3 regions of the Devosia salina genome follow, and region 1 is predicted to be linked to each of the others. Evidence: riboswitches for the same ligand, from Rfam matches in the RefSeq annotation. Region 1 holds a riboswitch; each other region holds the start of a gene.
What was found. Region 1 has a riboswitch for FMN ahead of K1X15_RS06275 (DMT family transporter). Riboswitches for the same ligand answer to the same signal wherever they lie in the genome.

Region 1 (9,655 bases):
CGCCGGACGTCCTGGCCCGTTTGCGGCGGGGCGAAGCGGTCGACCCGGCAGAGTACTATTTCTTTTCAACGCCCCGCTTCGAGGCACCGGACGGCCCCTATCGCTGGCTCAGCGACACCATCTTCGTTGCGTCATTGGCGCCGCGTCCCGGCGGCATCGAAATTCGTGTCTTCGCCGTCTGTTGACCCATTGCCTTGCACCGCTTCCCGTAATTGACTGCGTATCGGAGGAACCGCCGGTTGCATTCAGCACCGGCGTTCACGCGTTTTCGCGATGCTGAAGCAGAGGAGAGCAGCACGATGGACTACAATGACGATTCCGGTCTCGACTTCATCGAGGGCTTTTCGCTGCTGGCCGGCGCCATCTGGATCATAGGTGCACTGCTGATCATTGCGTTGGTCTTGCTGGGGCAAGGCCGAGTCTAGGCGGCCGACACGTCCCGAAAGTCCCCCGCGCGCTCGACGCAGGCAGCATAAAAACGTCCCAGGCGGCTATCCACCGCGATTGCCGCACGTCGGCAGACGTCAAGCGACTGGGCGTGATCAGCGCCCGTCGCGAGATCGGCAAGCAGCCGGCCATGGGCCTGGGTCAGGGCAGCAAAGGCAGCGCCCTGGGCCGTGATGGCGTCTCCAACCAGAATGTGAACCTGCTCCCGCTCGCTCATGCCCTTGAGCTCCACCGCTCCGGCCGGCAGCAGTGCGAGATGCGGGACGGCCGAGGCGGTCTGTCCGGTCACCAATATGTCGTGTCCGACATGGCGGCACATGCCTTCGATGCGGCTGGCGACGTTGACGGTGTCGCCAATGCAGGAATAGTCGAAGCGTTGCTCAAAGCCCATATTGCCGACCAGGGCCGGACCGGTAGCAATGCCGATACCGATCGAGATCGGTTCGCGCTCGGAAGCATTGAGCCGGTCAAGCGCGTCGCGCATCTCAAGCGCGGCGCGGCAGGCCCGCTCGGCGTGACGCTCGACCTCGACAGGCGCGTTCCAGAACGCCATCACCGCGTCGCCCATGAACTTGTCGATGGTGCCGTGCTGTTCGACAATGGCCGCGCCCAGCGCCGCGAACAAGCGATTGAGAATGGCCACCACGGCCGAGGGCTCGGTGCGTTCGGCCAGGGCCGAGAAGTTGCGAACGTCGCAGAACATCACTGTCAGCTCCCGCACGTCTCCGCCAAGCCGCAGCAGCCGGCTATCGGTTTCGATGCGGGTCAGCAGCGAGGGTTCGACATAGTGGGCGAAGGCGCGGCGGATGCGGCGCCGGTCTGCATCGGTGACCGCGAAGCGGAAGAAGGCCATTGCCGCATAGATCAGCAAGGCGCCGAGCAAGGCGAAACTGGGGTCGATCAGGAGCCTGGGTACGGAAAAGGCCCACCAGCTTGCCCCGAGCAGCACGCCGCCAATGGCCAGCGAGACGATCAGTCCGGCGATCGGGCCGGTGAAGATCACGGCGAGCACGATGAGCAGTCCGGCCAGCGCGAAGATCGCCATTTCCAGCCCTCCGACCCAGTCGGCCCGAACCAGATAGGTGCCGGTCAGCATCTGTTCGAGCGCCTGGGCGTGGATGGAGACGCCGGGCACCGCGACGCCCAGCGCGCTGGCCCTGATATCGAGCAGGCCACTGGCAGAGGCGCCCACCAGCACGATCTGGCCGGACACCAGCGGGGCCAGGTCCTGATAGTCATCCGAGAGCAGGTCGCGGGCGGAGACGTAGATGTCCGGTGGCAAATGCCGGTAGTAGAGCCAGATGTCGCCGCTCGGCCCGGTGGGCACCGAGACATCGCCGATACGCAATTGCTCCACCGTGCCGGCGTCGGCGCTGTCCCCGATGACCACCAGGGTCGACACACCCAGGGCAACACGCAGGGCTTCGGCGGACAAGGTCGGCAGCACGGAGTTTCCGCTGCGCCAGAGCATGGGCAGGCGTCTTGCGACGCCGGCGCCATTGCGGTCGAGGCTGGCCACGCCGAGCCCCTGGGCCGCTTCGGTGAGCGCAGGCAGAGGCTCGGCCGCGCCTCCCAGTTCCGGCAGCATGCCCAGCGGGTCCGAGCCTGTCATGGCCAGTCCCGATTTCGGCGCGAGGTTCGTGGCGGCGGCCCGGCTGCTCTGGGCCAGGCTCAGTACCGTGGGGCCCCTGGCCAGCGCCGCGGCAAAGCGCGCGTCATAGTCCTCTCCGCCCCCCGCCACGGAGGACGGCGAGAGCCGGTCAGGCTCGCTGAACAAAAGATCGAAAGCGATCGTGGCGGCGCCAAGCTCGGTCAGGCGCTCCGCGATAATGGCCATGGTGCTGCGCGGCCAGGGCCACTGCCCCAGTTCGGCCAGGGAGGGCTCGTCGATGTCGATGATCCGGATGGGCAGCTCCTGCGGCACCTCACGCGGCCGCAATTGCTGGAAGACGTCGAACGTGGTCTCCCGCGCCACTGCCAGGGCATAGGGGTCGGCGGCGCGCACCAGGGTCAGCCCGGCGATGACAGCGAGGCCAAACAGCAATGCCAGCCAACCCCGCCTACCCATGCAATGCCTCAGTTGTAGCGGCCATCGACCGCCATTGACGGGGCCGGGGCCACCTCTGGGCGACTGCGCACCTCGCGACGGAAGTCGCTGGGCGACATGCCCGCAATCTTGCGGAACGACTTGTTGAAGGCGCTGAGCGATCCAAAGCCGCTGTCCATCGCCACCGCCAGAACGCTCGCCTCTTCCTTCATCAACAGGGCCTGCGCATAGGACAGGCGCATGAGGTTGATATAGTCGTTGAGGGTCATGCCCGTGCATTTCTTGAAGACGGTCATGGCGTATTTGGGGTGGATATCGGCGGCCACCGCAATGTCGACGGAGTCGATCTCCTCGCGGAAATTGTCGGCTATGAAGTCGCAGATGCGCACGACGATGGGCGAGATATGCGGATCCAGTCCCCCGGCATCGGCGATGGGCTGCGTCTCAGGCAGCAGGCGATAGGGCGAGAAGCGCAGGCGCTCGATCCGCAACAGCAGCTCATCGACCGCCAGGCTGGCCTTCATCGGGTCGCCCGATCTTGTGTAGTCCAGCCAGCGCTCGAAATTGACCGGGTCGGCTGCGTCGGTGGCGCCGGAGACCAGCGTTGCCCCCTGCATCAACCGCGCTTGGACATCGGCCGGCAGGCGCAGCCGGAAGAAATGCACCAGCGGCAGATGACCGCCCGCATAGATGAGATCGTCGGAGGCGTCGTCGAGACGGTGCGGCTGCCCGCCCCAGAACAGTGCAAAGTCACCGGCTGCGAACCGGGCTTGGTGGCCAGCCATATGGTAATGCGCCCAGCCGCGAACGATGTAGTTCACCTCCACCTGCGCATGCCAGTGATCTGCTCGCATCAGGCGCGGCGAGGTCAGAAACATCTGCAGCGCCGTGGGGACGCGTTCGACGCCATTGGCCCGAGGCTCGTAATAGGGGCGCGTATCCATCTTACTTTCCGCCCGATCTGCATACCCGAAATCGGGGTATGGCTCCTTGGGTCGCGCTAACTTAGAAATCGCACGGCTCAAGAGCAATTGAAAAGCATGCCTCTCAGGCGGCTGGCTCAGCCATCCGGACAACGATCCGCACCTTCCTGAGGAAACCAGATATGACCGACACCAAGATTCGCTGGGGCATTATCGGCCCGGGCAGCATCGCCAAGGCATTCCGCGGTGGGCTCAATGGCAGCCAGCATGGCGTGCTGTCCGCCATCGCCACCCGCAATCCAGATCGGCCGGGCCTTCAGGACACATTCCCCGAAGCGCGCATCGTGCATGGCTATGAGGCCCTGCTCGCCGACAAGGACATCGACGCGGTCTATATCGCGGTGCCGCATCCGGGCCATGCCGAATGGGCCATCAAGGCCGCCGAAGCGGGCAAGCATGTGCTGGTGGAAAAGCCCCTGGCGCTCAGCGCGCATGAGGCCGATGCGGTGTTCCATGCCCATCGCAAGGCGGGCACCTTTGCCGGCGAAGCCTTCATGTACCGCCTGCATCCGCAGACGGCCAAGATCGTCGAATTGCTCCGCTCCGGCACGATCGGTGAAGTGCGGATGATCCAGTCGAGCTTCGGCTTCTCGATGGGCACGTTCCAGCCGGAGCATCGGCTGTTCGCGTCGGCGCTGGCCGGCGGCGGCATCATGGACGTCGGCTGCTATCCCGTCTCGATGGCGCGGCTGATCGCCGGTGTGTCCGTGGGCAAGGACTATGCCGATCCGGTCAAGGTCGCGGGTACGGCCAATCTCAATGCCGAGGGCACCGACGACTGGGCCGCGGCCACGCTAACCTTCGAGAACGGCATCGTGGCGCAGGTCAGTTGCGCCGTGATGGCCAACCTCGACAATGTCCTGCGTATCCACGGGTCGGAAGGCCGGATCGAGGTGCCGGACTTCTGGTTCGCCGGCGGCAATCGCGACCAGGGTCTCGGGCGCATCGACATCATCAAGGGCGGGAAGACCGAGACGATCAGCGTCAACGAAACCGCCCATGTCTATGCCTTCGAGGCCGAGGCGGCGTCGCAGGCGATCCTTGCGGGCAAGCAGGAATTCGACGCCCCCGGCATGAGCTGGGGCGATACGCTGGGCAATCTGCGCGTGCTCGACAAATGGCGCGCCGATGCGGGCGTGGAATTCTCGATCGAAACGCCGCAGGTGCGGACCCGGACCCTGGACAATCGCATTTTGGGTCCCAATACCGGCATCATTCCCAAGCGCTCCATTCCCGGCCTTGCCAAGCAGGCATCGGCGGTCGCGCTCGGCTTTGAGGACTTCAAGACCTTCTCGTCCGGCGCCATCCTGCTCGATGCCTTCTGGGAGCGCGGCGGCAATATCTTCGACACCGCCTTCATCTATGGCGGCGGCTATACCGAAAAGCTCTTCGGCATGTGGCAGAAGAGAAGCGGCGTGCGCGAACAGGCCGTGGTGATCGGCAAGGGCGCCCATTCCCCGCTGGTCTATCCCGATGTCATCGGCAAGCAGTTGACCCAGTCTCTGGACCGTCTCCAGACTGATTATGTCGACATCTATTTCATGCATCGCGACAACACCGACGTGCCGGTGGGCGAGTTCGTCGATGCCATGGATGCAGAGGTGAAGGCGGGCCGTATTCGCGGGCCGTTCGGCGGGTCGAACTGGACCAAGGAACGCATGGACGAAGCGATCGCCTATGCCGAAAGGACGGGAAAGACCAAGCCGCAGGCGCTCTCCAACAACTTTGCGCTGGCCGAAATGCTCGACCCGATCTGGGCCGGATGCGTAACCGCGGCGACACCGGATTTCAAACAGTGGCTGGTCGACCGGCAGGTAACGAACTTCTCCTGGTCGAGCCAGGCGCGCGGCTTCTTCACCGACCTTGCCGGTCGGGACAAGCGCGACAATGAGGAACTGGTGCGCTGCTGGTACAATGACCAGAATTTTGGGCGACGCGACCGCGCGATCGAACTGGGCAAGCAGCTCGGCCACTCGCCGATCCACATCGCCCTGGCCTATGTGCTGGCCCAGCCCTTCCCCAGCGTGCCGCTGATCGGCCCGCGCCGGCTGGTGGAGCTGGAAGACAGCCTCAAGGCCTTCGAGATCAAGCTGACGCCGGAACAGGTGCGCTGGCTGGAACAAGGCTGATCGAAATGAGAAGGCCCCGGAGCGATCCGGGGCCTTTCAGTTTCTATTCGCTGGCAAAGGCCGCAATCGGCGTACTTTTTGCCAGATGCACCATGCGGAGCGCGGCGAGGAATGCCAGCCCCGCAAACACCACCGCGACAACGAAAAGCGGCACGATGGCGAGCAGGATCGCCGCGTTGTCGGTGGCCTGGGCATAGCCGGCCGCGTTGGCAGCGACACCGGCCAGGGCGGCGCCGAGGGCATTGCCTGCCGACTGGGTCGTGGGAAGCAGTGCCGAGGTGCGGTCACGCTCAGCATCGCTGCTGGCCTCCATGATGGTGAGCATGGTGTAGCCATTGGAAATGCCGAAGCCCATGCCAATGGCCAGCTGTGCAACAATCAGAATGACCGGCTGGGTCAGCTGGAGCCCGGCAAATACGCCAACCAGCCCCAGCGCAAGCAGCACAGGCCCAAGGCGGATGAGGATACGTCGGGTGGACCGCCTGCGCACATTGGCAACCGTCACGGAAGACAGGCTCCAGCCGATGGCCATCACCGCCCCGATGATTGCCGCCTGGGTCGGGCCGTATCCCCACAATTGCTGCAACAGCAGCACCAGATAGACACCCGTGGCCGCGCCGGCGATCGGCATGAGCAGGAACATCCAAAGCCCGGACCCCACCGCTGAACGCAGGGAAAAGGCATCAGGCGGCATCAGTCGCTCGATGCTCCGCCGGTCGAGCCACACCGCCATGATGAGGGCAACGGCCGCGACGGCGAGCAGCAGTCCCGCCTGCATTGGCGGTGCGATGGCGGCCAACGCCACCAGCATGGTCCCGCCGCCGATCGTCACCAGCCGCAAGCCCGGGAAGCCGCTGCTCTGGGTCACCCTTTCACCCTGCGGCACGACAAGGAGCACCATGGTGCCGAAGATCAGCACCAGCGGGACATTGACGAGAAAGGCAGCGCGCCAGGAAATCAGCTCCGTAAGCGCCCCTGCCCCGGCCGGGCCGCCAAAGGCCGCAATGGCCCAGACCATGGCCTGCATTCCGAACACCTTGGGCACCAGTCGGCTGGGGAACAGCTCAGGGATGAGCGCAAAACAGAGCGCGGCAACAACGCCCTCGCCGAACCCCTGTATCGCCCGGCCCACCAGCACCTGCGACATGTCTCCGGCGGTCGCGGCGATCAGCGTGCCCACTAGGAACACCCCCGCCAGGCCCAGCAGCGAGCCACGCGATCCCAGCCGACGCTTGAACAGGGCTGCGGCCGCGCCACCGACAATGGCAAAGACCAGATAGAGCGTGGTCGCCCAGGAAATGACCTCGATGCCGCCCAGCTCCTGTACGGCCGAGGGCAGAGCCGCCGAAGTGAAGAACGCATTGAATGCGAACAGGGACACGCCCAGGGCAAGAATGGTTGTGACAGCCAGATAGCGGGGGCCGAAAATTTCGGCCCAGCGGCCTTCCACGGTTTCAGACATGACGGGTGCCTTATTAAACAAGATACCACTTGTTTAATTAGAGCCGGGGCGGAATGCAATCCGATTTCGCTCAAATTTTGGGCAGAACCGGTATCACCCCTGTGCGTGCTTGTCAGACCCGGCCAACTGGCCTATCTAAGCCCCTGCAGGCTTGCCTGCATTGTTCTCAGGGCGGGGTGAAATTCCCCACCGGCGGTAAAGGCAGACATGCCAAGCCCGCGAGCGCTCCCGACCATCGGGAGGTCAGCAGATCCGGTGTAAATCCGGAGCCGACGGTCACAGTCCGGATGAAAGAGAACGGGACAAAGCGCCTTTGCCGGCGCGCGTGGCTATTTGGCTGCGCCATTTTCGGCATGTCGCCTCCCGTAACCCTGAGGAAACTGGTTACGGAAAGGACGACAGATGAGCCAGATTTCCTCGACTTCCAACAGCGCCGCAACGTCGGGCGCCGCCTTCATGGTGGTGGCCAGCATCGTGTTTGCAGGCACCAATGTTCTCCAGTCGGTTCTGCCGACGCCCGCCGAATGGGGCGGCTTTGGCATGAGTTCGACAGGTATGGCCTTCTGGCAGTACGTGATCGCCTCTATCCTGGCGCTGCCCCTGATCCTCAGGATCGGCCTCTCAAACCTGCGGACCAGGCGCCCGGTCGCCCACGAGATCCGGGCCTTCGTCTCGGCCCTCGGCGTCCATGTCTTCGTCTATGGCTTCGCCTCTGGCGTGCCGATCTGGCAGATGGTGACCCTTCTGGCCACCGGCCCGCTCTTCATCATTCTTGGCTCCGCCCTGTTCCTGGGTGAGAGGGTGTCCTCGGCACGCCTTGCTGCCTCCATTATCGGCTTTGTGGGAGCCATCATCGTCTCGGGCGTCGGAACTGAAAGCCTTGGCTGGCAGGCGCTGATCCCGATCACTGCCGCTGCGCTCTGGGCCGGCACCGATGTGCTGACCAAGTATCTGGCCCGCAAAGGCGAGAGCCCTGAAACCATGACCATCTCGCTGCTGGTCCTGATGACGCCCAATCATCTTGCCATTCTCCTCGTGGCCAATGCCCTTTCTGGCATCCTGCCCATGGGTATGGCGCCGGGTTTCCCGTTTGCACTGCCCGATGGCACCGGCCTCTGGCTGTTGTTGCTGCTCGGCGCCCTGACGGCTGTCGCGCAATATCTGCTGGCCTTCGCCTATAAGGTTGCGGACGCGACCTATCTGCAGCCCTTTGGCGACCTCAAGGTGCCACTGAGTGGCCTGGTGGGCTGGATTGCCCTGGGCCAGGTGCCATCGCAGTGGTTCTGGGTCGGTGCGGCGCTGATCGTGGCTGCGTCAGCCTTCATCTACTGGGTGGAGAACCGTGGCGCACCGAGCCGCCTGCAGCCCGCCTGACAGGTTCCAGCATCGCAGTTCAAGGGCAGGACGGGTTCCGTTCTGCCCTTTTTCTTGCCGTGAGGCGCGATTCATTCCAGATATGGAACGTCCATTCCACGGGAAGCCGCCATGTCCGCGCCGCCTATTGTTGCCCCAGAGGATTTCGAAGCCCTTCGTGCCGCAATCATGGCGCAGCGAACCACACTGCCCAAGCGGCTCATGCAGGTCGGCGCCTATGCGCTGGAGCATCCGGACGAAATCGCCTTCGGCACCACGGCCAGCATAGCGCAGGCGGCGCAGGTGCAGCCGTCCACGCTGGTGCGGTTTGCTCAGAACTTCGGTTTCGATGGCTTCTCCGGCCTGCAGCATCTGTTTCGAGCCCGGCTCAAGGGGCGGAACTCATCCTACGAAGACCGGCTCCGGCAGATCGAGGAAAGCGGGGCCGAAGAGGCGGAAAGCAGCACCATCCTCAAGGGTTTCATCGCGGCGGCCCATCAGAGTCTGGAGGCGCTGACCGCCACCATCGATGCGGATCAGTTCGAAAGAGCCGTTGCCCTCTTGGCAAAGGCCGACACCATCTACCTCATTGCCCGACGTCGCAGCTTTCCCATCATCAGCTCAATGGCTTATGCCTTTGGCAAGCTCAAGGTGAGTTGCCAGGTGGTCAGTTCGGCCATCGGCAATGATGACGACATCCTCACCCTGGCATCACCCGTTGACGCGGCCATCGCGGTCAGCTTCTCGCCCTATGCAGCGGAGAGCGTGGTGCAGGCGCAGAGCCTTTCAGAGCGGGGGGTTCCCGTTGTCGCGCTCACCGATTCCGCCCTGTCGCCGCTGGCGGCCTGTGCCACCGAGTGGTTCGAACTGATCGAGGCGGATCACGCGGGCTTCCGCTCCCTTTCCGCCAGCCTGGCTTTGGCCACAGCGCTTACCGTCTGCGTTGCGGAGCGCCGCCGGCAGATCTAGGCGCGGTGACGCCCGGATCAAATGCTGCGGATTCTCGTTTGGAACGAACATTCCATATTGAATGAAATCAGAACCTGTGTTTCATTCTCCGTGACAGTTCGCAGCCCGGAGGAGGAGCAGGCTTTGGCCCCAGGCTATGAAAACACCAAAGACAACAAGCTGGACGTGATCACGATTGGTCGCGCCTCCGTGGACCTCTACGGCCAGCAAATCGGGACGCGCCTCGAGGACGTTGGCAGCTTCGCCAAGTCGGTCGGCGGCTGCC
Region 2 (9,655 bases), 1.5 Mb from region 1:
AACAACATCTCGGAAATCCGCGACCGAGCGCTCGCTATGGGCCTCGACCCGGAGATGTCCGATGCCGAGCTCGAATCCGCTGCGGCCGAGCGTGGTGTGGTGTTTGAAGGTGAGGTAGACAAGGAAATTGAGCGTCTACGCGGTCTTGCCGAAGGCAGTCCGGTCAGGACTATGGTGTACCGGGGCAAGAAGGCCGCAGGCTGCGCATTCCCCGAGCGGATGCAAATGTTGATCGACGCGGACATCGGCTCCAGCGGCATGTGCAAGTCAACCATCAAGAACCAGGACGGTGAGCGCGAGGACAGCTTCTGCGTCCACTATTCAACCTGCGAGGCGATCAAGCAGCGAGCGGAAATCGCGAACGCGCACGTGGTTTTCATGGCACGCGCGTTCCTGACGCTGACCATTCCCGAAGAGCTCAAGACGGTGCGCGGCGTCATCATCGACGAAGCGATCTGGGACATGCTCGCGCACACCAACGTCTTCCCGATAGCAGCTCTCCGTGGAACTCGTCCAAATCCTTCTCAGACGAAGGCTGAGAAGGAAGCTGGGGTGAACCCACACGAGCTTGTCGAGCGTCGTGGGGAAGTTGCTGATTTGGTCATCAAGGCGCTCGAAAGCGGTAAGGATCCAGCCCTGCATATCCGCGACAAGCGTCCGATAAACTGCCTGGAGCTCGTACGAGACGCGATGAGGGTTTGCAGTTCGGCGATTCAAAATGGCCAGACCGTCAGGCCTGGAATGGCTGATCACGACTTCCTTGATCTGATCGCGCAGCCCAAATCCAACCACGTTAAGGCCGAGCACAGGTTGTGGTCGCTGGTGCTTGAGCGGCTTGAAACAATCGTTCTCGATGAGCTTTCCGGTCGTGAGCCGCGCCGTGACACTCGCATCCAGTTTATCCGACACGACGATGCGGAACCCGTTGTCCGGCTGTCCTGGCGCACCGAGCCTAATTGGGCAGAAGTCCCTGTGCTGTTGCTCGACGCATCCGGCAACAGGCTGATCCTCGAGCGGGTCTTCGGTGGTCGCGAGATCAAAGTCTTCGAATGCGAAAACGATCCGAACCTGAGGGCGATCGCGTTTCCAGATCGTTCGATGGCAGTCACCAAATTGCTGGGTCGCGCGGGGCAGGACGAGCTGGAGACCGCGAAGGCGCTCCTGGCGATCCGGCGTATGATCACGGCGATCTGTGCCGCACATTCGATCGGCCGGGTTATCATCGCGACAACGAAGCCCGTTCGTCAGATAATTTGCGCCGAGTGGGTGCCGCCTGCGAATGCTGACTTCATGCACGACGGCGCGACGGCAGGCCTGGATTTCGCCAAAAGCCACGTCGCCGCCATCAGCCTTGGGCGGACCGAACTCCCCATCACAACGGTGGATGGCCTTGTCGCTGCACTCACATATGACCTTCCCGAGCCCGAGATGCCGATCGACTATTTGGGGACGGGTAAAGACCTACAAGACAACCCCCTGCAGCCCCGCAAAGTCGGCCGCAAGACCCGCATGCGTGACGGGCGACACCTCATTACGCAGCACCAGGCACATGCTGGGACCTACGCTCGCGCGGTCCAGGAGCAGGCACGTGAGGAAGCCATCCGGCAGCGTGTCGGTCGGTTGCGCGGCGTCTACCGCGACGATCCAGCGGCGGTATACCTAATCGGCGAAGCGATGCCGGACGACGTGGTGTTAGATGACATTCGGTCGTATGCGGATATGGAAACTGGCTTCGGTCTGCTCGATATCGCTCGGCGCTGCGACGGAATCCTCTGCGCAGACATGATCGCCAAGCTGGCGCCAGATCAATACACGGTAGGGGCGGCTCAGAAGGACATCGACAAGCTGTCGCCTCACTTGCTGAAGAGCTACCGCTGGATCGGCTACGCCACGGATGCTGGAGAACAAAAGCTGGCTCACGTCCCGATCCATTTCGATGACTTTGCCGACGAACGGACCTTTGTTAAGTGGGCCAAGGCTCTGAAGCTTCCGCATGGTCAGGTCAACAAGGGCGAACAATTGATTGCGACAGTGCCGCCTCATGCTCCACGTCCCCATGATCAGATTGAGGAATCGCTTGGCACCGTGGAGGAGCGTCGGGAGGAAGAGGAGAGCTTCCGTCGCCGTATCTTCGAGAGCGCTATGTCCCTAGGCGAATACCGCCCGGCGTCGATGGCACCGATTGGAAAACAACCGGCACTGTACCGTGTCCACCCACATGAACCGGAGAAGGCGGAAATTGGCGCCATACACCTCATGCGCCTGATTAAGGGTATTACCGATGTTCCAGCGGATACCGGTATCGAAGCCAATGCGATCGCGATGGAGACAAGCGACGACTTCAGCTTGGGCGCCTGTATCTCGGCAACCATACAAAAGGCTGGCAAAGTGTCGCCGCTTATCGCGACAGTCGTCCCCAAAGAAGTTCTTCAGGCCGCAAAGACTCCTTGCCTTCGCCGCGAAATAAATAGGAGGTTGTAAAGTTTGTGGTTGCAGCATCAACGACCAGGATGGTCGCGTTGCGGTCCGGCTGTTCCCGACCCCGTTCTTTCTATCAGCGGGATCTTCATAAACGACAGAAAGGGGCCGACAGCGGTCCGGCAGCAACGCGCCCAATTCTGGCCATTTATCCGGCATTAGCGAACGCCCGTCGGCGGACCGGCGGCTATCTCCGCACATAACGTAGACCGGAGCGAAGGAAAGGGCGCTGGTCAATCATGGGAGACCGTCTAGCGAGCGATGGCCGCAATCGTATGGAGGGCATCCAGACAGGCGGCGGCGGCTTCGCGACCCTTGTTGTGCTCATCCATTCGGCTGCGCAGGATGGCCTGTTCATCGGTATAGGTGGTCAATATGCCGAAGGTTATGGGCGTGCCGGTTTCGAGCCCGTCCTGTACCAAGCCATGGCCCGCCGCCTCGCTGATATATTCGAAATGGGCCGTATCAACCTTAATGACGCAGCCCAGGCAGAGTTGGCGTAAGGGTTCTTGAATCTGGGCATACAGTGATTGTCGAGCAGGCACCAGGTCACTACCCGGATCACCTGGTGCCTTTTCGCGACCTATCTGCGACCGCTGCTCGCCGCGGACGCACCGCCAGCTGCGTCTGAACTTCCGGCGCCTTCGGGTGGGCCGGCGTGATCAGGTTTGTTCTGCTCACTCATGACAGCACCCATTTCACCCGCTGATGCGACGGCGTTGCGGGCCGTGTCGCTTGCCTGCTCGGGCAGTTCCGGGCGCTCTCCCGCTTCCTCCACTAGCTCGGCCACAGGTCTGTCGCCTGCCTTGGCGGCTGCGTCACAATGCACTTCACCACGGATATCCCGACCATCGGCCAAGGTTAGCGCTGCTGGTGTCGAACTGCCAAGTGCGCGGTCTGCGCAGAAACTAGCGAGCGCGCCGGGACTGGCAAATTCATTGAGCGATTGGGCAAGAACAGGCCCGCTCAACGACAGGACGAGGGCCGCGGTGGCGAACTTGGTGGCTATGCGCATGAGGTATTCTCCTTCCAGACCAATTTAGAATCTACGGAAGAAATTAAAAATCCCACTCTCCGATCAGCCAAATTACAGCTTTAAGCGGCAACCCTACAGCATCGCATCACGCCCCGACGGCACCATCAATTGCCCGCAGCACGGCCAGCGCCTCCAGACAGGCAGCGGCTGCTTCCCGGCCTTTGTTGTGCTCGTCCTTGCGGCTGCGCAGGATGGCCTGTTCGTCCGTATAGGTGGTCAAAATGCCGAAAGTAATAGGCTTGCCGGTTTCCAGGCCAGCCTGCATCAATCCGTGGGCGGCCGCCTCGCTGATATATTCGAAATGGGCCGTATCGCCCTTGATGACGCAGCCGAGGCAAATCACGCCGTCGAAGCCTGATTGCGCCAGGCGCTTGGCGATGAGTGGAATTTCGAAGGCGCCAGGCGCCGAATAGACGTGGTCCGGTGCAATCGAAACGCCGTTTTCGGCGAGATAGGCCAGTGCTCCGTCGCGCAGGCCGTGGGTGACCTCGGGATTGAACTGGCTGACGACAAGGGCAAGGCGATATGTGCTTTCAGACATTCTGGTTCTCATGTTCCTGATGGGTGAAGGTGTGGCCGAACTTGTCCCGCTTGGTCGCGAGATAGCGCCAGTTGTAGGGATTGGCCGGAATTTCGAGCGGCACGCGCTCGGCGACATCGATGCCGAACTGTTCGAGCGACAAGGCCTTGTCCGGATTGTTCGACAGGAGCCGCAGGCGTTCGATGCCGAGCGCGCGCAGGATCTGCCCGGCCATGCCATAGTCGCGGGCATCGGGCGCAAACCCAAGGGCCTCATTGGCTTCCACCGTGTCGTGCCCCTGGTCCTGCAGGGCATAGGCGCGGATCTTGTTGGCAAGGCCGATGCCACGCCCTTCCTGCCCGCGCAGATAAATGAGGGCGCCGCCATCACCAGTGGCGATCTGGCGCAGGGCCTCCTGCAATTGCGGTCCGCAATCGCATCTGAGCGAACCCAGTGCATCACCGGTCAGGCACTCCGAATGCAAACGAACCAGCGGCGTGCGCCCCACAGGATTGCGGATCAGCGCCAGATGCTCGGTGCCGTCCAACCGGCTGCGGAAAGCGCGGACCTCCAGGGGAACCGGGGAGTGTTCGGTGGGCAATTCGGAGCGCGCCACTTCATCCACCAGAGTCTCGTTGGCGAGGCGATGGGCGATGATGTCCCTTATGGTGAGGATGGGCAGCTTGTGTTCCCGGGCAAAGACCTCGAGATCGGGCCGTCGCGCCATTTGTCCGTCGTCCCGCATAACCTCGCAGATCACCCCGGCGGGCCGCAGTCCGGCCAGCCGCATCAGGTCGATCGCCCCTTCGGTATGGCCATCGCGCGCCAATACGCCATTGTCGGCGGCCCGCAGCGGAAAGACATGGCCCGGCGAGGCAATATCGGCGGGTCTGACACCGGGGTCGGTCGCAATCTGAATTGTCCGGGACCGGTCATGCGCCGAAATGCCCGTGGTAATCCCCTCGACGGCCTCGATGGAAACGGTAAAGGCGGTCGAGCGGCGGGCCCGGTTGTTGGCCACCATCGGGGGCAGGCCAAGCCGGTCGACCTGTTCGCCGGTGAGCGCTAGGCAGATCAGGCCGCGGCCGAACCGGGCCATGAAGTTGATTGCTTCAGGGGTGGCGAATTCGGCGGCAATGACCAGATCGCCTTCATTTTCGCGATCTTCGTCATCGACCAGGATCACCATGCCGCCATTGCGCAATTGGGTCAGGGCTTGAGATAGGGCAGACATAGGCGCTCCACATATTTGGCCATGACGTCGACCTCGACATTGAGATCGTCGCCAATGGCGAGCGTGTTGAGATTGGTGTGGTCCCAGGTGTGTGGGATGATGGTCACCAGCACGGCAACGCCCCCGTCCCGCCGTTCGAGACCGTTGATGGTGAGGCTGATGCCGTTAAGGGCGATGGAGCCTTTTTCGACGCAATAGCGTCCAAGGGCGTCGGGCAGCACAAAGACGTGCTTGTAGGCGCCATCGGCCTCGACACGCTCCACCAGTCGCGCCAGTCCGTCGACATGACCCTGCACCAGATGTCCGGAAAGCCGCGTGTCGAGCGTTACCGCACGTTCCAGATTGGCGTATTGTCCGACGGCCAGGCCACCCAGATTGGTGCGCGCCAGCGTTTCGGGGCTGATGAAGAAACGGGCGCGGCCGGCGCCATCGAATTGGGTGACCGTCAGGCACACGCCATTGACTGCAATACTCTCGCCCAGCGACAAGTCCGGCCAGCCGCTCTCAAGTTCGATCTCCAGCGAGCCGCCATTGGGCGCGGCCAGAGAGACGCGTGCGCGTTTTTCAATGATGCCCGAGAACATCTTTTTCCTTTCCGTGTGAATAAGCTTGGGAAGCCGGGTTGTGCCGAACGGTTACCCGGTCGGTCCCGTCGGGATTGGCGGCCTGTTCGATCAGGACATGCTCGTCCCAGAGGCCGCTTGTGAGCAGATGCGCGGTCAGGGTCGGACCAGCTTCGACCAGCACTTCCATGCCGCCCGCCATGCCAATCGCTTCCAAGGCGTGGTGCACGTCATCGGCCAGGTGCAGGGCAAAGCCGCGCTCTCGGGCAGCATCCAGATAGGTCTCGGTGATCCGCCGGCGCCGGTCCAGAATGGCCAGCATGCGTTGCTTTTCCGGATGGTCTGGCACCCGCCGCACGGTAAAGAGAGGGTTGTCGGCCAGCACTGTCCCCGAGCCGGTCAGGATGGCATCGGCCCGGCGCCGCAGACGATGGGCCAGGTCCAGCGATGCAGCGCTGGTAAAGGTCTTGCGCCCGGCAGCCGGTACCATGCTTCCCGACGCGGAAATGGCCTGCTTGATGGTGATGAAAGGCAGTCCGGTCCGGACGCGTTTTGCGAATGGCGCGAGCAGCCGGTTGGCTTCTCCAAACAGCACAGCGGCTTCGGGGTGGTGCAGACCGGACAAGAAGTGCACATCGAGCCCCGCTGCGCGCAGGCGTTCGGCGCCTCCGCCCGTGACCTTGGGATTCGGGTCACGGCAGGCAATCCAGACCTGGCGTGCGCCGGTGCTCAGAATGGCCTCAGCGCAGGGTGGCGTGCGACCGTGGTGATTGCAGGGTTCGAGCGTCACCACGACACTGTCGATTTTATCGGCAAGCCCGGCGGCGCGAGCCTTGTTGATGGCGTCAGCCTCGGCATGAGGCATGCCTGCCCGCCGATGTGCGCCGGTAGCCAGTTCCCGCCCATTGGCGTCAAGCAGCACGCAACCGACCGGCGGATTTGGCGCGGTTGCGCCTTCATGGGCCCGCGCCAGATCCAAGGCACGCGCAAAGGCGCGCAGGATCGGCTGCGGCGGAAAGTCTGGATTGGGGTAAACTGCGCTTTCGTCCATGCCCGTCCCGTCGTCACCAAAGACGCGTTCCAGGGCAAATGACGACAAGCACGCGCTGTCCGGTGAACGGAAAGCGCGCGTCGACAATCATCGGTTCTCTTCCATCCGGACTATACCGTCGGCCCCGGAATTACACCGGGTCTGCTGACCCCATCCCGAAGGATGGGCGCTCGCGGGCTGATGTGTGCAAAGACACAATTACCGCCGGTGGGGAATTCCACCCCGCCCTGAGAACACTTGCAGGTAACCTGCTTCAATTTGACTTAGAGCAAGGGCGGCAACAGATCAAGAAGGCACATCAACGTGCCCTTATCCCGGGCATGTGCATGCAAGTTATCTCAATAGCAATTCAGTTCGAATAGGAACCGTACGTGAGTCTGACCAGACACTGCGAGACCGGCCCTGTTGAGCCGAAATCCTATGAGGGTGTTTATGAAAAAGTCTCTTCTTCTGTCTTCCGCGCTGTCGGTCGTCGCGGCGATTGCGATCGCCAGCCCCGCATTGGCCATTGGTTCTGGCGACGTGCCTGCTCCTGTCGATTTGATTGACATGGCAGGTCCGGGCCAGAGCCACACCAATGACAGCGGCATTTCCGGCTTTGACGGAAACCAGGGAAATGATCGCAAGGTGGGCAATGCCGGCGGTGGGTCCGTGTCGGAGCCCATCGAACAACCGGTTGAGGAGCCGGCGGACGACGGTGGGGTCTGGTAATATTGCCAAACCTCGCAGGGCAGCCTCAAGTTGCGAGACTGCCCTGCGAGTCAATTCTCGAGTTCAGTTGCACGCTCGCATTGGTTGGCGCACGAACAAACTGAACCTAGCCACGGCCGCGATAGCTGGGGACGCCAGTGTCTGGTAGCCAGAGATGGCTCGGCGGAGTCCCGGTCTGCCAGAAGACGTCAATCGGGATGCCGCCGCGCGGATACCAGTAGCCGGCAATTCTGAGCCAGCGCGGCTCGAGCAGGCCCACCAAACGACGCCCGATCCCGACTGTGCAATCTTCATGGAAGGCCCCGTGATTGCGGAAAGCCGTCAAATAGAGCTTGAGGGATTTTGACTCTACCAGCCACCTGTCCGGAACGTAGTCAATGACCAGGTGGGCAAAATCCGGTTGACCTGTGACCGGGCAAATTGACGTGAATTCAGGCGCGGTGAAACGGGTCAGATAATCGGTATCCTCGTGAGGATTGGGCACGCGTTCCAAAACGGCCGTCGTGGGGTCAGTGGGTGCCGGAATGTCGCGCCCAAGCTGGCTCAGGCCAAGATGCTGCTCGCTCATGCCTGTGCTCCCTCAATGGGAGCCGCCGACGTGCGGCGTGTCTGCAACAGATGAAGCAGCGGCAACGCAAGTACCACCATCCAGCCTTTGCCCACAACCTGACCCCACATCAAGTCTGTGCTGCCAAATGCCAGTTGCAGAAAGATCAGCGTATCCACAAAGAGCCCGACGATGCTCGAGGTGAACACGGCGAGAAGCAAGCCGCGACGCCGCAAGGGCGTGAATACCGCCATGTCTGCCAGTTCGGACACCAGAAATGCTGCGGTCGACGCAATCACCAGGGCGGGCGGCGCTATCGTGGCTGAGATGGCTGCACCAGCGATGATGGCGGCGATGGCCCAGATTGCGCCAAGACGCTGTTGCACAAAATCCCGGAGGACAAATGCAAGGCCGGCCACCAGCACACCGCTGGGCGCCAAGAGGCCGGGCGCCACTGGCACAAGACAAGGGCCATCCGGAACGCAGACGGTTCCAACATTGCCAATCATCCAGTTGGCCAGCGGCACTGTCAGGGTGAAGGCAGCAATAAGGGCTATGCCCTCGACCTTCCAACGAAGGTCAGGCGTATTTGACATGGTTTTCTCCTGCTTTCAGGCAACACAGACCTGAGCGGAGCTTTCATTGCGGGAATTGGCGGTTCTTCGCAAGGGCCGAGCCCCGGTGTACCACCTGGCACCGGAGCTCGCTGACCAACTGGAAAACTTCGGAAAAGGAGCGATGCAACGCTCGCTGATCCTATATCTTATCGGACTTAGGGACGCACGCCCCCTTTTCCGCCAGCATTTTCACTGCCGGAATTGCCGCGGTCCTCATTGTCGTTGCGCCGTTCGTGAGCAGCCTCGACTGCGCCGTTGCTTTTGTCGTTCGCGTGCGCCAGTGCAGCTTCTCGATTGTTGCCCGGCAGTTTGGCAGCGGTCGCCACCGGGTTGGCGCTAACCGTGTCCTCTTCGTCAGCGACTTCGTCGCCAAGGCTTCCGTCGGGTTCGCAGCCCTCTACGTCTTCAAGGCCAAAGGCTTGAAACAGCGTGGTCGGCGCGCATTCGTCAGTGATCAGCTCTTCCTGTGCAAAGACAGGTGCGGACAGGAAGCTGATAGCAAGCAGTACAGTGGGAAGGCGGATCATATGAAACAACTCCAGATCGTGTTCGTTCGACAGATACCGGCAACAGCTAAATCAAACGTGCCGATATAGAGAAAATTGCATTCGGTTTGGACAGCGGTAGGCCAATAGGCCTGCCTTGGGGATAAAGGGTGTCTAGCAGGCTGTTGAAGAAGTCAGTCGGGTTCGCAGACGAAGCCTGAGTGATCGGCGTTGTGGATGAAGAAGTGGCCAACCAGGCGGCCCGCCGTGCCGATGATGACCCATCCGCGGCCGCAGGCTGGGTCGTTGTCGTCGTAGCCCTGCCATGAGAACTCGGCGCAGGCTGCGCCGTCGCGGGCGCCATAGCGAACGTCGAGGAAGCCCTTGAGCGCGCCGAAGGCGATTTCGCCGCC
Region 3 (9,655 bases), 1.3 Mb from region 1:
AACGAGCCGGGATAGGGTGCGCCGAAGCCGGAACAAGGGGTGGAATCGTGGCGGAGGAGAAAACAACGCTGCGGTCGGTTGGCCGCCCCCGCAGCGTCGACGCGGCCCAGGCAAGCCTCGCCTTGCTGCTCAATCTGGTGCGAACCGGAGCGGCCACGACACGGCAGGAACTTGAACGCAGGTCCGAACTGGGCAGAGCAGTCGTCGCCGACCGGTTGGCAACGATGATCGAACTAGGCCTGCTCAAGGAGGGCGAGTTGGGCCAGGCCACCGGCGGCCGCGCGCCCCGGCAGATGCGGTTCCGCCAGGATGCCGGCTCGCTGCTGGTTTCCGCGATCGACCAGAGCTCCATCGCGCTCGGAATTGCCGATCTCAATGGCCAGCTATTGGTGGAGCATCACGAAGCGGCCCAGCTCGATGCCGGACCCGAGGCCATTCTGGACCGGCTGGCGACCATTTTCGACTGGCTGCTCCGGGAAACCGAGAAACCAGCCCCGTGGGGCATCGGCCTCGCCCTGCCAGGTCCGATCGAAAAGCCGGCGGCAGATTTCGAGACCGTGCCGGTCCTGCAGACCATACAATCATGGCAGGGGTTTCCCTTCCTCGAGCGTCTCTCGATGCGGTTCGGCGTGCCGATCTTTGCGCGCAGCGGCGTCCAGACCATGACCATGGGCGAGGCCAAGGCAGGCGGAGGCCGGGGCCTCAGTGACATCATCTACGTCAAGCTCGGCCGCTCGATCAGCGCGGGCCTGATTTCCGAAGGCCGGCTTCACCGCGGTGCCCAAGGCGCGGCAGGCATGATCGGGCATAGCAGGGTTGGCGACGAACTGCTCGAAGCGGTGGCCGGTGCAGACGCCATCGCCCGTGAAGGCATGGCCGCCGCCGAGGACGGGCGGAGCCCCTACCTGACACAGACACTGGCCCGGCAGGGCGAACTCTCCGTCGTCGATATCGGGCATGCGGCGCAACTGGGCGACCTGTTCTGCGTCGAGCTGCTGGGAAGGTGCGGCCGCCTGGTGGGTGAAGCGCTCGCACCGCTGACCAACCTAGTCAATCCATCGCTGATCGTCATCGGTGGTGTCGTTGCGGAGTCGGGGGGCGATAGCCTCCTCGCCGGCATTCGCGAAGCCGTGTATCGTCAATCTCACCCCATGGTGTCACGCGACCTGCAGATCGTTCGCTCGCAGATGGGAGCCTCCTCCGGCCTGGTCGGCGCGGCCCAGGTGGTGGTGGAGGAATTGTTTGCACCTGCCACCTTGCAGGGATGGATTGGACTGGGCTCGCCCCTGCGTCATCCCGAATTCCAGAAGCGCCTGGAGCGCATGATGGCATCGGTAGAAGCGAAGGCCGCACCACCAGCAGGGCGCGTTGCGCCATGAACATAAAGATACCGGGCCAGACGCCAGGGGATACCGCCATGACGATTGCCGGCCTCGGCCCCCATGGGGAGCGCGCCGTACCCGCCGACCAGCTCCAGCTCACCGAGACCAATGCCGCCGAGGTCCGGGCCCGGCGGTTTTCAGTCGCGGTCATTCTGCACACGACCACCAGCGACTGGTCCAAGCAGGAACTGGCGGGCATTGCCGCGACACTGGGTCTCTATTCGGCCGCGCTGGTGGAAGTGGTCGACTGCAATTTCGACGTCAACCTGCAGGTAGCAGCCCTCGAACGGCTGGCCCGCGAACCGGTGGATGCGGTCATCTCCATTCCCATTGGCAATGCGCGCGTGGCGGAGGCGCATCGAGCCCTGACGCAGAGCGGACGCAAGCTGGTTCTACTCGACAACGCCCCGACCGGCCTGCTCCCGGGCACCGACTATGCCAGCGTCGTCTCCACCGACAATTTTGGCTTGGGGCAGAGCTGCGCCGCGATGCTGTCGGCGCACATTCCGCAAGGCGGGGCCGCCGGCATTCTCGGCTATGGCATCGACTTCTTCGCCACCCACGAACGCGAGATCGCCTTCCGCAAGTGGATGGGCACCAACCGGCCGGACGTCACCCTCGTCCGGGAGCGGTTTGCCGACCTGGATGGCGCTGGCCCGGCGGCCCTGACCATGGTCGAAAAGACCCCCGGGCTTTCGGGCATCTTTGCGGTCTGGGATGTTCCCGCAATGAAGGCGGTTCGGGTGCTGGCGCAGCACGGCATCGACCTTCCAATCACCACGGTCGACCTGGGCAATGACGTTGCCCTCGACATGGCCCGTCACGGCATGATCAAGGGGGTGGGCGCGCAGCTACCCCATGACCAGGGCAGCGCCGCGGCGCGGGTAACGCTGGCCGCCCTGCTGGGCCTACCGGTTCCACCCTGGGTGGCGCTGGCCGGCCGCGAAGTTACGCCGTCCGATGTTATCGAGGCGTATCAGGTCATCTGGCACCTGCCGGCGCCCAAGGCGATCATCGACAGCGTTCGAGCCGCCACCGCGGCGCAGGACGCCGTTGGGGAGGACTAGCCATGCAGGCTGGCGCCGATGGCAAACGCTGCATTCTGGGCGCAGGATACATAGGTTCCTTAATCAATTCTGAGCAGGTTGACGGGCAAGGCGTGCGTCGAGTCCTTCCCTTATGACCGTGTTCAGCATAATAAAGACGCTCTTCGGAAAGAGGCTGAGCCGCCCCAATCCCTAGCCAAGCCTGCACGTGCGATTCCCACCGATGCTCGTGCATGGGCCTCTGGCCAACCCCAGCGGCCGGTTCGTTCGTCGCACGATGACCCGCTTGCAGATATGATCGGCCGGCAGGGCCCCTCGTCGCAGTCGCTCATGGCAGGCAGCTTCGAACTTGTGGGGCTCGACGAGATCAAAGGGGCCCTTGGGGAGCGATGGGTCGGTCTGGCGGCGCGTGCCAGCGAGCTGGCGGAGCAGGGTATCAGGCGGCGCATCTCCGACAGCGACGTCCTGCAGGTGCTGAGCGAGACCGAATTCTCAATCTGCTTTGCCAAGCTCAATCGGGAGGCGGCCGTCGAGCGCGCCAAGCAGATATCGCGCGAGATCAAGCAGGAGATCTTTGCCGAGCTGCCTGAGTTTTCCTCAAGCGTGACCGTCAAGCAGTATGTCGCGGAAATCGAGCTCAAGAACCTCGCCGGGGATACCGGGAGCCTTGCCGATCGGTTGGTGCTGACCCTGCGCCGTATGCGGATGGAAGCGGACCGGGCGATCCTCAATTACCGCCGCCTGCTGCTGAAGGACTTCCAGTTGCTCTTCGCCCCGGTATGGGATCCCGAGCGGGCGATCGTCAACCTCAATCGCTGCGTCCTCGACCTCTCCCTGGGCTGCACCACCCTGTCTCAGTTCCAGGCCATTGCCGATCCGGACCAGATGGTCGCCACGCTTGCCGACATGGACTGCCTGGCGCTGACACGCGCACTGGAAATGCTGCACCGCTATGGCCGGGCAAGCAACGTTGCGGCTGTGCTTGTGCCGGTGGGTTATCAAACACTGGCCCGCACCTCCACCCGGCGTGAATATCTTTAGCTGCTGGCCAGCGTGCCGGAGGTCTATTCGCCCTTTGTGAAGCTCGAAGTTACCGGCGTGCCGTCACGACCCGATATCGACCAACTGAACGACCTGCTCTTCACCGTAGGCGCGATGCGTCCCGGTCTCACGCTGCAGGTTGCTGGTAATGCCGGATACCTTGCGACACTCGATCCGACGCCGCTTTGGGGCCTGTCATGCAACCTCTCCATGGAGCAATTGCGCGACCCGACCCACTTGGCCGTTGCGCCTTCGTTCATGGAATTTGCCAAGAGCAATAACCCCCGCACCATGGCGCATGCCGCCAATACGATCGGCCTGGCGCTGGCCGCGGTTGAAAGCGGCTTCACCTATGTCAGCGGCACGGCAATCCATCTCTCGCAGGATACGCCGCGCGCGCCATCACGCCTGCACCCTCTGACATTTCCAAAACGCGTTTCGGGATGACCCAAATGAACATCCCTCGTGGAGAAAGCATGACTGACCTGCCCTCCGAGCCCCAAGAGCAGGCTTCGGGCTCCCACCTGCGTTTGCTGATCCTCGACGATGATCCGCTTGTCGGCGAAACCGTGCGGCTGATGGCGGCCTCCCTCGGTGCCGAAAGTGCCTATTGTCGGACGGCTGATGAATTCTTCACCCATGTTTCCGAATGGGAGCCCAGCCACATTCTGCTTGATCTGGTCATGCCCGGCGTCGACGGTGTCGAGGTCATCCAGCGGCTGGCAAAAATGGAGTGCCAGGCGACCCTGATCATTGTCAGCGGCGTCGATAGCCGGGTGCTGGACGCCGCTCAACGTTCCGCAAGACAACATCGGCTGCCGATCGCGGGCGCCCTGTCCAAGCCATTCAGCCGCAGCGCTCTTGCCACGCTGCTCGAGACGGTCGAAGTCACACCACGGCTCAAACTTGTCGCAACGTCCCCCAATGCAACGCCGACCAGCCACGATCTGGCGCGCGCCATGGCGGAAGGCGAGATCGGCCCGGTTTTCCAGCCTAAGGTCAGGTGCAGCGACGGCGGGTTAATCGGCTACGAAGCGCTGGCGCGCTGGACCCGCGGCGACACACACATTTGCGGCCCCGATACATTCGTTCCCCTGGCAGAGCAGAGCGGCCAGGCGGCCAGGCTCACCGAAGTCATGGCGGATCGTTCGCTGGCCTGGCTCGGGGGCAATTTTGCCGCCCTGCCCCATACGATAGCCATTAACATTCCCGCGCAGTGCCTGAAGGATGACCAGTCCGTGCGGACCATTGCCGATGCCTGTTCGCGTTACGGGGTCGCGCCGGAACGCGTTGTCCTCGAAGTCACCGAAAGCGGCGCGATCGACCCCTATTCTGGTGCCCTGGACGTGCTGACTCGGGCGCGACTGATGGGCATGAAACTGTCCATCGACGACTTCGGTGTCGGCTATTCGTCCCTCGTCCAATTGGCCCGTATGCCCTTCTCCGAAATCAAGATCGACCGCAGCTTCGTCGCTGAGTTGTGCCATTCCTGCGAGGCGCAGGCCATCATCGCGGCCATTATCGGCATGAGCAATGGCCTGGGGATGATTACGGTCGCGGAGGGCGTGGAGGACCTCGACACCTATATGCGCCTGCGCGAGATGGGGTGCTACGCCGCCCAGGGCTATTTCATCGGCCGCCCGATGCAGGCAGCCCGCGCCGTGGCCTGGTCCGACACCGCCTGAGCGCTGGACCATGCACGATCCCGATCCTTTCCCACCCATGAACCGCGATACTGGCGGCGATCCGATACCGCTCCCGGAACGGCCCGAGGCCGAACGCCTCCGGCGCATCGCCGGATGCATGGCCCGTCTTGGCGCCTGGCGCGTCGATCTCAATTCGATGAGGGTCCACTGGAGCCCGGAAACAGTCGATATCCATGAAGAGGCTCAGGGCTTCTCGCCCACGTTCGAGCAGGCGCTGAACTATTATCCCCCCGAACAGCGGCCGATGATCAGCAGAACGTTCGCCCTTTGTGCAGAAAACGGCCGGTCCTTCGACGACATTCAGCAACTGGTGACAGCCAAAGACAATCGTATCTGGGTCCGTGCCATCGGTCAGGCCGTTCGCGACGACACAGGCACCATCGTTGCCGTCGAGGGCGCCTTCCAGGACATTACCCACCTCGTCTCCATGCACAACGAAGCCGATGCCCTAGCCCGTCGGCTGCGCCAGACGCTCGAAAACATCAGCGATGCCTTTTTCCTGCTCGATCGGGAATGGCGGTTTTCCTTCCTCAATCCCCAGGCCGAGGCTTTGCTGGGGCGCCGACGGGGAGAGTTAGAAGGGTGCAACATCTGGGGCGAATTCCCCCAGGCGATCGGGAGCCAGTTCGATACCTGCTATCGAGAAGCGGTTCAGAATGGCCTGGCAGTCCGGTTCCAGGAATATTACCCACCGCTGGAAGCCTGGTTCGATGTCGACGCCTACCCGACGCCAGAGGGGCTCGCCGTCTATTTCCGCGACATATCGCGGCGCAAGCGGGCCGAAGAACACGTCCGGATCAGCAACGAGCGGTTTCTGCTTGTGGCGCAGGCCACCAATGATGTGATCTGGGACTGGGACCTGGTCGGCAACACCCTGTGGTGGAATGAGAACTTCAAGACGCTGTTCGGCTATGACCCTGACGAGGTGGAGCCAGGTCCCGGGTCTTGGATGAACCGCATCCATCCCGAAGACGCCGACCGGGTGATCGAGAGCATTCATGCGGTTATCAACGGCACAGAGAAAACCTGGGTCAGTGAGTACCGCTTCCTGCATAGCGACGGGCACGCGCTCAGCATCATCGACCGCGGCTCGGTCATCCGCGACGAAAGCGGCAAGGCGGTACGGATGGTGGGCAGCATGCTCGATGTGTCAGCCCAGCGTGAGCTCGAGGGCCGCTTGCGGCAGGCGCAAAAACTCGAAGCCATGGGCCAGCTCACAGGCGGTGTCGCGCATGACTTCAACAACCTCCTCACCGTCATCGCGGGCAGTGCCGAGCTGCTATGCGAGGCGCTTGAGAGCGGGCAGGAGTCGCGTCACCTCGCCGAAATGATTTCCACGGCCGCCCAAAGGGGAGCGGACCTGACAAGTCGCCTGCTGGCCTTTGGCCGCAAGCAGCCCCTGCAGCCGCAGCTGCTTGATTTGGGCAGCCTCATTGCCGGCATGCATACCATGCTGGTTCGGACATTGGGCGAGCACATTGATGTCGAGGTCGACCAGCCAGAAGGACTGTGGCCCGTCGAAATCGACCCGGCTCTGCTGGAAAGCGCCGTTCTCAATCTGGCCATCAACGCCCGCGACGCCATGAGCGATGGTGGGCGCCTGACGATTAGCATGGCCAACACGACGTTCGACACCAGTCAGGCGATAGCAGCCGATGTCGCGCCCGGACAGTATGTGGTTCTGGCGGTATCTGACACCGGCCACGGAATAGAACCGGAACTGCTGTCCAAAGTCTTTGAGCCCTTTTTCACCACAAAGGATGTTGGCAAGGGATCGGGCCTCGGTTTGAGCATGGTCTATGGCTTCGTCAAGCAATCGGGCGGTCACCTCCGCCTTCGCTCCGATGTGGGCCACGGAACCTCGGTCAGTCTGTATTTTTCTAGGGCCAATCAAAGCGTGGGCAAATGCCCGGAAAATCCAGCGCGTCAAGTGCCCGAAGGGGGCAACGAACTGATCCTGGTTGTCGAGGATGACGCCCTGGTCCGCCGTCACGTCTGCGGCCTGCTTGGAGGGCTGGGCTACCGCGTCCTGGAGGCGACCGCCGCGACCCCGGCCATGGAACTACTCGCGGCCAATCCCGACGTCACGCTGCTGTTCACCGATATCGTCATGCCCGGTGGCATGAATGGCGTCGACCTTGCGAAAAGAGCGCGGGTCTTGCGACCAGACCTCAAGGTCCTGTTCACGTCCGGCTATGCCGAGAACGCCGTCGAAACAGATGGGCGCCTTGATCCGGGCATCGATCTGCTCAGCAAGCCCTACAGTCGCGACCACCTGGCTGCCAGCCTGCGCAAAATCTTGCAGTAGAGCAAGAATCTGGTGTTACGGCGATGCTGATCCCGATCTTGCGCGTGTGCGCTCGGAGGTCCGCATCGACACTCGTGCCGGTTACGCCTTTGTGCCCACTTGATCTTGCGGCCCACGCTCCCTATTCAATGCGGATGAGTGTTCTCAGGGCGGGGTGAAATTCCCCACCGGCGGTAATTGTGTCTTTGCGCACATCAGCCCGCGAGCGCCCATCCTTCGGGGTGGGGTCAGCAGACCCGGTGTAATTCCGGGGCCGACGGTATAGTCCGGATGGAAGAGAACCGATGATCGTCGACGCGCGCTTTCCGTTCACCGGACAGCGCGTGCTTGTCGTCATTTGCCCTGGAACGCGTCTTTGGTGACGACGGGACGGGCATGGACGAAAGCGCAGTTTATCCCCATCCATATCTTCCGCCGCAGCCGATCCTGAGCGCCTTTGCGCGTGCCTTGGATCTGGCGCGGGCCCATGAGGGTGCGACGGCCCCCAATCCGCCGGTCGGCTGCATCTTGCTCGACGCTCTGGGACAGGAGTTGGCCAGCGGCGCACATCGGCGGGCGGGTCTGCTCCATGCCGAGGCCGAGGCCATCGCCCAGGCCCGTTCCGCAGGCCTTGCAGACAATATCGACAGCGTCGTGGTAACGCTCGAACCCTGCAACCACCACGGCCGCACGCCACCCTGCGCTGAGGCCATCTTGAGCACGGGGGCCCGTCACGTCTGGATTGCCTGCCGTGACCCCAATCCCAAGGTCGCGGGCGGAGGCGCCGAACGCCTGCGCGCAGCGGGACTCGATGTGCACTTCTTGTCCGATCTGCACCACCCCGAAGCCGCTGTGCTGCTTGGAGAAGCCAACCGGCTGCTCGCGCCATTCGCAAAACGCGTCCGGACCGGACTGCCTTTCATCACCATCAAGCAGGCCATTTCCGCATCGGGAAGCATGGTACCGGCCGCCGGGCGCAAGACCTTTACAAGCTCTTCCTCGCTGGACCTGGCCCATCGTCTGCGGCGCCGGGCCGATGCCGTCCTGACAGGCTCGGGGACAGTGCTGGCCGACAACCCTCTCTTTACCGTGCGGCGGGTGCCAGACCATCCGGAAAAGCAACGCATGTTGGCCATTCTGGACCGGCGCCGGCGGGTCACCGAGACCTATCTGGATGCTGCCCGAGAGCGCGGCTTTGCCCTGCACCTGGCCGATGACGTGCACCACGCCTTGGAAGCGATTGGCATGGCGGGCGGCATGGAAGTGCTGGTCGAAGCTGGTCCGACTCTGACCGCGCGTCTGCTCACAAGCGGCCTCTGGGACGAGCATGTCCTGATCGAACAGGCCGCCAATCCCGACGGGACCGACCGGGTAACCGTTCGGCACAACCCGGCTTCCCAAGCTTATTCACACGGAAAGGAAAAAGATGTTCTCGGGCATCATTGAAAAACGCGCACGCGTCTCTCTGGCCGCGCCCAATGGCGGCTCGCTGGAGATCGAACTTGAGAGCGGCTGGCCGGACTTGTCGCTGGGCGAGAGCATTGCAGTCAATGGCGTGTGCCTGACGGTCACCCAATTCGATGGCGCCGGCCGCGCCCGTTTCTTCATCAGCCCCGAAACGCTGGCGCGCACCAATCTGGGTGGCCTGGCCGTCGGCCAATACGCCAATCTGGAACGTGCGGTAACGCTCGACACGCGGCTTTCCGGACATCTGGTGCAGGGTCATGTCGACGGACTGGCGCGACTGGTGGAGCGGGTCGAGGCCGATGGCGCCTACAAGCATGTCTTTGTGCTGCCCGACGCCCTTGGACGCTATTGCGTCGAAAAAGGCTCCATCGCCCTCAATGGCATCAGCCTCACCATCAATGACCTAGACCAGCGGGACGGGGGCGTTGCCGTGCTGGTGACCATCATCCCCCACACCTGGGAGCACACCAATCTCAACACCCTCGCCATTGGCAACGATCTCAATGTCGAGGTCGACGTGATGGCCAAGTACGTGGAGCGCCTATGCCTGCCCTATCTCAAGCCCTGACCCAATTGCGCAATGGCGGCATGGTGATCCTGGTCGATGACGAAGATCGCGAAAATGAAGGCGATCTGGTCATTGCCGCCGAATTCGCCACCCCTGAAGCGATCAACTTCATGGCTCGGCATGGCCGTGGCCTGATCTGCCTGGCGCTCACCGGCGAA

Region 2: it holds a riboswitch for FMN, as region 1 does, so the genes downstream of both, ribD (bifunctional diaminohydroxyphosphoribosylaminopyrimidine deaminase/5-amino-6-(5-phosphoribosylamino)uracil reductase RibD) here and K1X15_RS06275 (DMT family transporter) in region 1, are expected to answer to the same signal.
Region 3: it holds a riboswitch for FMN, as region 1 does, so the genes downstream of both, ribD (bifunctional diaminohydroxyphosphoribosylaminopyrimidine deaminase/5-amino-6-(5-phosphoribosylamino)uracil reductase RibD) here and K1X15_RS06275 (DMT family transporter) in region 1, are expected to answer to the same signal.

What each region holds. Positions count from the first base shown of each region.
Region 1 is NZ_CP080590.1:1,316,727-1,326,381, reverse strand. Features, by position in the region: gene K1X15_RS06300 (DUF3237 domain-containing protein) at 1-185, shown strand, start outside; gene K1X15_RS21405 (hypothetical protein) at 300-425, shown strand; gene K1X15_RS06295 (CHASE2 domain-containing protein) at 422-2,515, opposite strand; gene K1X15_RS06290 (helix-turn-helix domain-containing protein) at 2,524-3,438, opposite strand; gene K1X15_RS06285 (aldo/keto reductase) at 3,600-5,606, shown strand; gene K1X15_RS06280 (MFS transporter) at 5,650-7,068, opposite strand; FMN riboswitch at 7,227-7,371, shown strand; gene K1X15_RS06275 (DMT family transporter) at 7,471-8,442, shown strand; gene K1X15_RS06270 (MurR/RpiR family transcriptional regulator) at 8,554-9,390, shown strand; gene K1X15_RS06265 (bifunctional 5-dehydro-2-deoxygluconokinase/5-dehydro-2-deoxyphosphogluconate aldolase) at 9,514-9,655, shown strand, end outside.
Region 2 is NZ_CP080590.1:2,779,028-2,788,682, reverse strand. Features, by position in the region: gene K1X15_RS13600 (bifunctional DNA primase/polymerase) at 1-2,481, shown strand, start outside; gene K1X15_RS13595 (6,7-dimethyl-8-ribityllumazine synthase) at 2,730-3,023, opposite strand; gene K1X15_RS13590 (hypothetical protein) at 3,062-3,493, opposite strand; gene ribH (6,7-dimethyl-8-ribityllumazine synthase) at 3,600-4,055, opposite strand; gene ribB (3,4-dihydroxy-2-butanone-4-phosphate synthase) at 4,048-5,268, opposite strand; gene K1X15_RS13575 (riboflavin synthase) at 5,244-5,852, opposite strand; gene ribD (bifunctional diaminohydroxyphosphoribosylaminopyrimidine deaminase/5-amino-6-(5-phosphoribosylamino)uracil reductase RibD) at 5,833-6,930, opposite strand; FMN riboswitch at 6,972-7,121, opposite strand; gene K1X15_RS13565 (hypothetical protein) at 7,315-7,593, shown strand; gene queF (preQ(1) synthase) at 7,700-8,161, opposite strand; gene K1X15_RS13555 (VUT family protein) at 8,158-8,736, opposite strand; gene K1X15_RS13550 (hypothetical protein) at 8,913-9,284, opposite strand; gene K1X15_RS13545 (hypothetical protein) at 9,437-9,655, opposite strand, start outside.
Region 3 is NZ_CP080590.1:2,621,637-2,631,291, reverse strand. Features, by position in the region: gene K1X15_RS12745 (ROK family protein) at 48-1,379, shown strand; gene K1X15_RS12740 (substrate-binding domain-containing protein) at 1,376-2,449, shown strand; gene K1X15_RS12735 (hypothetical protein) at 2,759-3,469, shown strand; gene K1X15_RS12730 (hypothetical protein) at 3,506-3,916, shown strand; gene K1X15_RS12725 (EAL domain-containing response regulator) at 3,946-5,154, shown strand; gene K1X15_RS12720 (hybrid sensor histidine kinase/response regulator) at 5,192-7,483, shown strand; FMN riboswitch at 7,620-7,769, shown strand; gene ribD (bifunctional diaminohydroxyphosphoribosylaminopyrimidine deaminase/5-amino-6-(5-phosphoribosylamino)uracil reductase RibD) at 7,811-8,908, shown strand; gene K1X15_RS12710 (riboflavin synthase) at 8,889-9,497, shown strand; gene ribB (3,4-dihydroxy-2-butanone-4-phosphate synthase) at 9,473-9,655, shown strand, end outside.